DNA from 2 places in the Butyrivibrio sp. WCE2006 genome. Region 2 is predicted to be linked to the other one. Evidence: predicted binding sites of a transcription regulator. Region 2 holds the regulator's gene; the other holds the start of a gene.
The links. Region 2 encodes Rex, which represses fermentation and respiration genes when NADH is low (regulators of the CRP and FNR family bind a similar motif). Its sites were predicted from a motif close to ATTGTTAANTANTTAACAAT; they were not measured.
Positions count from the first base shown of each region.

Region 1: a site for Rex is predicted at 2,444-2,463, ahead of ptb (phosphate butyryltransferase). Genes of this name have one in related genera too.

Region 1 is NZ_JNKH01000013.1:12,973-18,081, reverse strand. Features, by position in the region: gene T501_RS10105 (response regulator) at 1-154, opposite strand, end outside; gene buk (butyrate kinase) at 271-1,338, opposite strand; gene ptb (phosphate butyryltransferase) at 1,454-2,380, opposite strand; gene T501_RS10090 (HD-GYP domain-containing protein) at 2,670-3,329, opposite strand; gene T501_RS10085 (acyl-CoA thioesterase) at 3,597-4,106, opposite strand; gene T501_RS10080 (ANTAR domain-containing response regulator) at 4,394-4,945, opposite strand; gene glnA (type I glutamate--ammonia ligase) at 4,964-5,109, opposite strand, start outside.
Region 2 is NZ_JNKH01000012.1:57,096-62,204, forward strand. Features, by position in the region: gene bglX (beta-glucosidase BglX) at 1-296, shown strand, start outside; gene T501_RS09830 (ABC-F family ATP-binding cassette domain-containing protein) at 458-2,455, shown strand; gene T501_RS09835 (hypothetical protein) at 2,546-2,881, opposite strand; gene T501_RS09840 (redox-sensing transcriptional repressor Rex) at 3,275-3,919, shown strand; gene T501_RS09845 (coiled-coil domain-containing protein) at 3,946-4,635, shown strand; gene T501_RS09850 (NAD(P)H-hydrate dehydratase) at 4,607-5,109, shown strand, end outside.

The DNA of each region.
Region 1 (5,109 bases), on a different contig from region 2:
TAACAATGTCCGGCTGAAGCTTCTGGATCATCGGATAGGCAACCTCTCCATCCCCTGCTTCTCCGCAAAACTCATAACCATGCGCTTCCCAGTCTACATTGTTTTTTATGCCTTCCCTCACGACAAATTCATCTTCTACCAGAAAAACCTTCATACATTCCCCTTCTTAAAAACCCTTCCGAGCATAACGCCCGGAAGGGTTCAAAATCCCTCTTTTGTCAGCTTAACTGACGCTTTTCCTAATAACTGATTATAATGAAAAGATTATTTTTATTCGTAAATCTTAGCCTTTTCTTCGCCGTTCATTACACGAAGTGCACCCTGTGCAAGAGCGAGAAGCTCATCCTCACCGGGATATACTGTAACAGGTGCGATAAACTTAACCTTTTCAGTAAGTCTGTCCATGAGAGGCTGGTTATAAGCGATACCGCCTGTGATAATGATCTGATCTACATTACCATCAAGTACTGCTGCCATAGAACCGATATTCTTTGCAAGCTGGAAGATAAATGAATCGATAACAAGCTTAGCCTTTTCGTTACCTTCATCTCTGAGCTTGATAACATTTCTCATATCGTTGGTTCCGAGCCATGCATTAAAGCCGCCCTTACCAACTGCCATCTTTCTAACCTCTGCCTCAGAATATTTACCTGAGAAGCAAAGACGGATAAGTCCGCCTGTAGGAAGACCGCCTGCACGCTCAGGTGACATAGCACCATCACCATCAAGAGCATTAAATACGTCAATGATCTGTCCGTTCTTATGAGCGCCGACAGAAACACCGCCGCCAAGATGTACGACTACAAGATTGATATCCTCGTACTTCTTGCCGATTTCCTTAGCATATCTTCTGGCAACTGCCTTCTGATTAAGTGCATGGAAAATAGAAACTCTCGGAATCTCCGGAAGTCCTGTAACTCTTGCTTCATCGCAGAGCTCATCTACAACAACAGGATCAACGATGTATGAAGGAACGCCGATCTCATCAGCAATCTCCTTAGCAAGAAGTCCGCCAAGGTTACTTGCATGCTCACCCTGAACACCTTCCTTCAGATCCTTAAGGAGCGCATCATTAACCTCATATGTACCGCCCGGAATAGGCTTAACAAGCCCGCCACGTCCTACGATAACATTGAATGTTTTAACATCTTCATTCTTCTCTTTAAGGAAATTAAGAATAAGCTCTTTTCTCCAGCCAAGCTGGTCTGTAATATGCTCATACTTGACAATCTCCTCTGTGGGATGACGAAGAGTCTCGTCCATCTTAAGTGTCTCATCCTCGAAGATACCAAGCTTTGTTGATGTGGAACCGGGATTTATAATTAAACTTTTAATCATTTTCTCTCCTATTCCCCCTCCTATGTGTCATAGCCTTATAAAAAACTATGAGTCACAACACTCTGTGAGGGTTTCAATTTTTTGGATTCTCAAATACTTTTTCCTGTACTAATAATTAAAGAATTCCTTTTTTCTGATCCTCTGCAACAACAGCAGCTAAAGCGATTGAATTAAGCTTAACTTCTACAGAGTCAGAACGTGAAGTAAGGATAACCGGTGCCTTTGTTCCTGTAAGGATGTTACCATTCTTAACAGTAGCAAGACGAACGATTGTCTTATATGTAAGGTTACCTGCATGAATGTCAGGGAAAAGAAGAATATCAGCATCACCGACAATCTTGCGATCCTTAGCACCTGCCTTGTGCTCAGCAGCAGAAGGATCGATTGCAAGGTCCATGGAAAGAGGTCCGTCAACGATGCAGTTCTTGATCTCGCCAGCCTCGTTGAGACGTGTAAGCTCAGCTGCTTCAACAGTTACAGGCATCTTATCGTTAACAACTTCAACTGCTGCAAGGGGAGCTACCTTCGGGCACTCAACGCCGCAAGCTCTTGCTACATTTACTGTATATTCAATAATAACCTTTTTATCTTCAAGAGTCGGATAGGGCATGAAAGCAACGTCTGTAAGGAAAAGAAGACGGTCAATACCCGGAATCTCAAATACACATACATGAGAAAGTGGACGACCTGTACGAAGTCCTACTTCTTTGTTCAGAACTGACTTGAGGAATGTCTTGGAATCAAGCTGTCCCTTCATATAAATATCAGCCTTACCATCGTGAACAAGCTGAACAGCCTTAGTTGCTGCCTCAACAGTATCCTTCTCATCGATGATCTCAAACTGGGAAAGATCCATGCCCATCTCACCGGCAATTCTCTCAATCTCATCCTTATCACCTACAAGGATCGCATCAGCAATTCCGCGCTCCTTAGCAGCCTTAACAGCCTCAAGAACAGGCTCATCCTGCGCACATGCAACTGCAAGCTTCTTAGTACTTGCTGTCTTCAATTTAGCGAGGATTTCATCGAAACTCTTACTCATCAGTGTACCTCCTGATTATATAAATCATATTCTTAGTAGTATGTGTCAAAAAATGTAGGGCACATCGTTAAAATTTTACCACGATGCACCCTACATTTCAACACTAGTGCTGCTGTCATTAAATACCTGATATCCGACTACGTTACTGTTCACTCCTTACGGTGCTCACAGCAACTGGATTTGCCCATTCCAGTTGCCCTCGGCAAAGGGGCAAATCCTATATTCAAGACGTAGAACATTCTCACGCTCAGCGCAGCAAGTGCGCAGAGCTGTCTGAACAGTAACCCGACTACTCCATTCTTGCGAAGTATTCCTCCAGGATATATGTCGGGATCTCTGAATTCATCACATAATCCTTATCATCATCTATCATCTGTAGAAGAATGTCAGCTATATCTGGATCAAACTGCGTTCCTTTACCGTGTTCGATCTCCTCTCTGACCTTCTGCTGCTTCATGACTCCCGAATAATTCCTCTCAGAACTCATGGCATCATAAGCATCGGCGACGCCTATGATCCTCGCCTCCTCAGGTATTGCAAGTCCCTTTAGCCCGTCAGGATATCCGGTCCCATCAAATCTCTCATGATGCCATCTGGCACCTACAGCAAGTCCCGGAATCTCTGTTATATCCTGTAAAATCCTTGCTCCTATCATGGGATGCTTCTTCATGAGACAATACTCATCATATTGAAGTCCCTCAGGCTTTGCTATGATTGCATCAGGGACCCCGATCTTACCTATATCATGTAAGAGTCCCATCTGATAAATCTCATACTGTTCCTTGCGGCTTTTCCCCATGCGACGCGCTATTTCCATGGAATACAGCGCCACTCTTTCAGAATGCTCTTTAGTGTACCTGCCATTTTCATCGGCAACCCTAGCAAGAGCATGCATCAATTGATCCGTCAGCCTTTTCTGCTGATGATACTTGATTTCAAAATAATCCATTGTATCCTCTGTCCCTCTATTAATGATTCCCTCACAAGTTCAGTCACTTAAAAAGCTTTATAACCATTACATCACATAACCAAAAGAGCTTCATTCCCTCAAAAAACTCCATGATTATAAAGACTCTGTTAAGTAGCATTTTTAATTTAACGGGAAATTCATAGGAATTCCTATTAAATTAAAATCCTGCGTATACTTGATACGCAGGAAACCATTTTACACTTTTTCGTGCCCAAGTGAAAGCCCCAAAATATTTTCATAAAACTATCAAAAACCTTCACGTCTTCTCTGGGCTCGAAGCTCTATTCTTTTTTCAGCGCCCTGCCACTCTGCTCTCTCTGCCTCAGTGCGCACATTTAAACCATAAGGTACGGTCGTGGGTTTACCCTCTTCATCGATGCATACCTCAGTGAGATAGGCTCTGTTTACAACATGTCTCATGCCAGTCCTCAGGTCCTCAACATAAGTATCTACGCGAACCTCCATTGATGTACGTCCAACGTGTGTGATATGACCACGTATCACAACTATATCGTTAAGTCTGATGGCCTGCTTGAATTGCATATTATCAATCGCAGCAGTGGTAACCGGTGTACCCGCATGTCTAAGCGCAACCGTTCCTGCTATCTGATCGATCCAGCTCATAAGCTCGCCGCCAAATAATCTCTCATATCCGTTGATCTCATCATACTTGACAACCCTGGTCCACTCAGTAACCGAATCATCTACATTTTTGCTGGCAATCTGATGATCTACATGAAAAACTCTGTTATTCATAACCGCCCTCCGTTTTCCGCAAAAGATATATAAAATTATACCACATTCCATGGGCGGAGTGCGATTATTAGTGAGGGATTTTCTCGCCAGAACTAAGTAACTAAGTAAACTCTATGCTCGAAAGACCTCGCTAAATTTCTAAGGAAGTTCTGCTCTCGCTTCGCTCGAAATGACCATGTATGCTCTAAGCTCGAAAAGACCTCGCTAAGCTTTTCAAGGAAGTTCTGCTCTCGCTTCGCTCGCCAGAACTAAGTGAGCTCTAAGCTCGAAAGTACCTCGCTAAGAGCTCACTTAAGTGCTATCACCATTTCGGCGGTTTCAAGGAGGGAGGTTCCGGAGTCCATTGAGCACTTCTGCAGATATTTATGCGCTTCAGGCTCGGTCATGTTGTGACGCTCCATAAGGAGTGACTTTGCACTGTCAATTATTTTCTGATCCTCGCTGCTTCTAAAGCGGCGTTTTTCTTTGACCTTCTTGCGTCTTGTCGCAACGCCCTCGATCATCATGGATACAGTTGAAAAAAGGTCATCCTTTTTTAGGGGAGTAGGAAGATAGACAATATTGTCTTTCCCATAAAAATCAAGATCGTCAGCCTTTGATTTACTGGCGATAAGAAGCATTTTAAAATACTCAGACATCTCCTCGTACAGTTCCGTACTGAGCATATCTCCAAGGCGATAGCCGCAGATTATCACACCGTTGCCCAGGTTTTCCATTGCTGAAAGGGCCTGTGCACCGGTCAGACATACATAGGCAGGCTCAAATCCGCCACGCATCAATATACTTTTGAAATTCAGCGCATCCTCCTGCTTTGCGAATGCCAAGATAATATTCTGCAACTACCGGTTCCTCGTTTTTTACTGTTTATTAAGATACTCTCTTATTTCCCACTGTGTTACACAGGTGCGGAAATTCTTCCATTCTTTTCTCTTGGCATCAAGATATATATCATATACCGTATCGCCAAGAACCTTCTTAACAAATTCATCCTTCTGATAACTCT
Region 2 (5,109 bases):
AGATCATCGCATCAGTAAGGATTGCCAATACAGGTCTTGTGCCTGCAACTCAGACTATGCAGCTGTACATAAGAGATCTTGCCGGAAGCAGAGTTCGTCCTGTCATGGAACTCAAGGGATTCAAGAAAGTAAGACTTCTTCCCGGTGAGGAAAAACAGGTTTGCTTTGAAATCTGTGAGGAAATGCTCAGATTCTGGACCATTGAGAATAAGACAGACAGTGAATGCGGCAAATTTAAAGTATATATTGGAGTGGATTCAGCGACTGAAAACGAAGCAGAATTTGTTCTTGAATAACAGAGGAAAAAAATCCTTTAATTTGGAATGGATTTTGATTTTGTTTTGGTGATGAGCACTGAAATATTGTTTAATATTTGCTCAATATATTTATTCGTGATAATCTAATGTGTGCCCGATGATTGTATGCGGGCACACTTTTATATTAATGGAGCATTGTAATGATTTTAAATTGTCATGATCTTTCAAAGTCATTTGACGGAAAAGATGTATTAAAAGGTGTTTCTTTTCATATTGAAGATAATGAGAAGGCTGCTATTGTCGGAATCAATGGTGCCGGGAAGACCACACTTATAAGAATGCTTATTGGAGAACTGACGCCGGACACCGGAACGGTTACTCTTTCCAAGGATACAACTGTTGGATACCTTGCGCAGAGTCAGAATATCGATAGTGCGCACAGTATATATGAAGAGCTGCGCGAAATGAAACGGGATGTTATAGATCTTGAAAAAGAGATTCGCAAGGCTGAACAGCAGATGGATGTCCTGAGGGGAGATGATCTTGACAGGTTGATGGAGCGCTATGCTCAGATGAGCCATGATTTTCAGCTGAAAAATGGTTATGCCTGGGAGAGCGAGGTTATCGGAGTAGCAAAGGGCCTGGGCTTCACGGAAGAAGAGTTTGATAAGAGAATTTCCACACTTTCAGGCGGGCAGAAGACCAGAGTAGCACTTGGTAAGCTCTTGCTGAAAAGTCCTGATCTGATCATTCTTGATGAGCCCACAAACCATCTTGACATGAATTCAATAAAATGGCTTGAAGGCTATTTAATGAATTATAAGGGAGCCGTTCTTATAGTTTCCCATGACAGATATTTCCTTGACAGGATTGCTCAGAAAGTGATTGAGATAGATCAAACCAGCGCAGAGGTTTATCTTGGGAATTATACTGATTATGCCAAAAAGCGTGAACAGATAAGGGCTGCGAAGCTGAAGGCTTATTTGAACCAGCAGGCTGAGATCAAGCATCAGGAAGAGGTTATTGATAAGCTCAAACAGTTTAACAGGGAAAAGAGCATTAAGAGAGCGGAGAGCCGCGAGAAAATGCTCGATAAGATAGAGCGCCTTGAAAAGCCTTCTGAAATCAGGGACGATATGAGAATTACTCTGACACCTTCATGTGTCAGCGGCAATGATGTTATGCATGTTGATTCCATAGCCAAAGCGTTTGGTAATGAGAAGCTTTTTGAGAATATCAGCTTCGATATCAAACGTGGTGAGAAGGTTGCCATAATAGGAGATAACGGAACTGGTAAGACCACCATGCTTAAAATAATAAACGGCATGGAATCTCTTGATGCCGGTGAGATCATCCTTGGTGTTAAGGTTCACATAGGTTATTACGATCAGGAACATCAGGTATTGCATGATGAGAAGACTCTGTTTGAAGAGTTGTCAGACGCATATCCAAACATGAATAATACTGAGATCAGAAATACTCTGGCAGCATTTCTGTTTACAGGTGATGATGTATTTAAGAGAATCGGTGATCTCTCAGGTGGTGAGAAGGGAAGAGTTTCACTTGCAAAGCTTATGCTTTCCGATGCCAATTTCCTTATCCTGGATGAGCCTACAAACCACCTTGATATCACAAGTAAAGAGATACTTGAGGATGCCATCAGCGGTTATGAGGGAACTGTACTTTATGTAAGTCATGACCGTTATTTTATAAATAAAACTGCCACCAGAATTCTTGATCTTACTCACGGCAAAATGATCAATTATATAGGTAATTACGATTATTATTTGGCTCACTGTGATGAGCAGACAGAGAGAGTTCTTTCAGAAAACCGTGATACTGTTGTGGCAAAGAAAGGCATTGGAATGGATTCCTCGGCAGCTGCAGCAGGCACATCCTTTGGAAAACTCGCCGGAAGTTCCGCCTCCCAGAGCCAGGCAGATAACAGCAAGGGAGCGGCTGACTGGAAGGCACAAAAGGAAGAAGCTGCAAAGAAACGTAAGCTTGAAGCTGCCTTAAAAAAATGCGAAGAAGAAATAGCAAAGCTTGAAGAGAGAAACGAAAAGATAAATGAAGAGCTTTTGGATACGGCTGTAGCAACAGACCTTGCAAAAGTCCGTAAGCTTTCTGATGAGCTTTCAGCCCATGAGGAAAGGCTCAATACGCTTTATGATGAGTGGGCCAAGCTCAGCGAATAAAAATAATTGAAAATACCCCGTGCAGTGTGCACGGGGTATTACTCTTCTGATGTATTACTTATATAAGCTAAATTATTAAATTAGTAATTTTCAAGCAAAAGCATCAAATGAGCTACCGGCTTGAGCATAGGCATAACCTGCCATGTCACGTCCATAGCCAACAGTAGTGTTGCCAAATTTTGAAGCTATCTGGTTAAATTGTTTATTAACCTTCATTGCTTCTTCTTTTCCGTCGGAGCTTGCAATTTCACCAACCTTTACTTCCTGGGCATTTGGATAGACCACAGGAGGCACGGTGGCGATATCGCCCACAGCCTTATGTTTGTCGTAGACATCTGAAACAGGTGCCTTATTTGAGATGGCCATATTCATAGGCTGTGCCTGGTATACATTGTATCCGCCTAATCCGCCAATTGACATTCCCATTCCTATTACCTCTGTTAATTTGCTTTACACAAGGAACTTTAAAAAACGCCATAAGAAGCTAGGTTCATTATAGCGTTTAATTCGAAAGAATCTATAAAATCCTTATTAAAGAAAAGCGAAATGTGGCGTTTTATGAAAGTTAGTTTTACCAGTATACATCTGAGATGAAAGTTATTTTCAATCATCTAAAATAAAAATTAAATCTTATTGCGTATGCAATTTCTTACATTGACTAAATTTTAACAGATAGTATAATTATAATATCCGAATTTTCAGAGCTATATATATATATGATGCAATGGTTAAGATACTTATCATGCAAGAATTAATCTGATTTTCCATGCAATCATTATGAAATTACAAACAATTCGGAGAACAGAATATGGAGGAATCATGGCGAGAAAAGAAATTTCTCAGGCTGTTATAAGCAGACTCCCAAGGTATTTCAGATATCTTGGAGAACTTAAGGATCAGGGAATTACACGTATTTCATCCCAGGAATTAAGCGATATCATGAAGGTGACAGCTTCGCAGATCAGACAGGATTTTAATAACTTTGGGGGCTTTGGCCAGCAGGGTTATGGATATAATGTGGAATATCTCTATGTGGAGATTGGTAAGATTTTAGGACTTGGAAGAGAACATACGTTGATTATCATTGGTGCCGGACATTTAGGTCAGGCACTTTCAGGCTACAACAATTTTTTCAACAGAGGATTTATTTTTAAAGGTGCGTTTGATCTTAATCCCGAGCTTCATGGGAAGAAGATACGTGACATCGAGATCCGCCCTGTTGAGGAGATTGAGGACTTTGTAAGAACGAACAAGATTGAGATTGCAGTGCTGACTATTCCTAAGGATCAGGCTGTGCCGATGGCTGACAAGCTTGTTAAGTGCGGAATAAAAGCTATATGGAATTTTGCTCATGTTGACTTAGAGCTTCCGCCTTATGTTCAGGTGGAAAATGTTCATTTGTCGGATTCACTTATGAAGTTGTCCTATAGTATAGACAGATATGAGAATTCCCACAAACGGTAAGTGTTGTTAAAACGTGAGGACATGCTATGTCAAAAGACGACAAAAACTATTCTGATGCCCTCGTTGGGAAGGATGTTCCTATTCTTTTCGAGGATGAAAAATGGCAACAGCTTTTTGCATTAAGCCCGAAAACCGCTAAGATAAAGGGTATTGAAGCTGAGCTTATTAAGCTTGTGGCTAAACAGGAAAAGACCAGAGAAAAAATTAAGGATGTAAAGCGCCTTAAGAAAAAACTTTTAGGTGAAATTGTCGTTTTGAGGGATGATGCCGATAAAAATCCCAAACAGCTAAAAAAGATTGAGGCTGAGATTGATGACCATAAGCGTCTTATCAATGAATGTAATGAAAAAATTGAGGAGTGCGAGGATGAGATGCTTGGGCTTCCCAGGGAAATCTATCAGAAAAACTATGACCTTATGGTAGAGACCATGGATCTTTTTTATAAGAGGATCCATGACAACACAATCGAGATTACTGCCATCGATGATTGGATCTCTCAAGTCAGGGTTCAACTTAAAAAGAATGTTATTAGAATGCAGGAAAAGGAAATCGAGAATTTCAGTGTTTATTCGTACATGCACAATATCTTCGGACCGGAGGTTATAGACCTCTTTGATCTGAAATATGATCCTGAGAGACGGCATCCTATGCTTAAGCCGGGAATGAAGGAACGTGATGGGATAATATATGACGATGATAAATTTACCGATAATTGATCGAAATTCAAAATATGTTGTAAGTGCCGCCGAAATGAAAAGATGTGACAATGCTACGATTGAACACTTTGGTATTCCGCAGGATGTTCTGATGGAGAGGGCGGCACTTTCTATATGCAAATATGTAAAACGCGCACTCCCACAAGGCGGAAGAGTGTTGATTTTTGCAGGCAGTGGGAATAACGGTGGGGACGGCATTGCTGCTGCCAGGATTTTGCAGCAGGATAACATTCCGGTAAAGATCATTCTGGTAAATCATAAGCTCAATGAGAAAAGTTCCAAAAGGACAAAAGCCTGCGAACAGCAACTAAAAATAGCCCTGACCTATGGTGTGGATGTCTCCGATTTTGATATAGCAGGGATTAATTCTGAGATCAAGAATAGTGCTGTTATAGTTGACGCCATGCTCGGAATCGGATGTTCAAGGGATTTAGAAGGAGATTACAGATCTGCTGTATGTGAGATTAATTATGC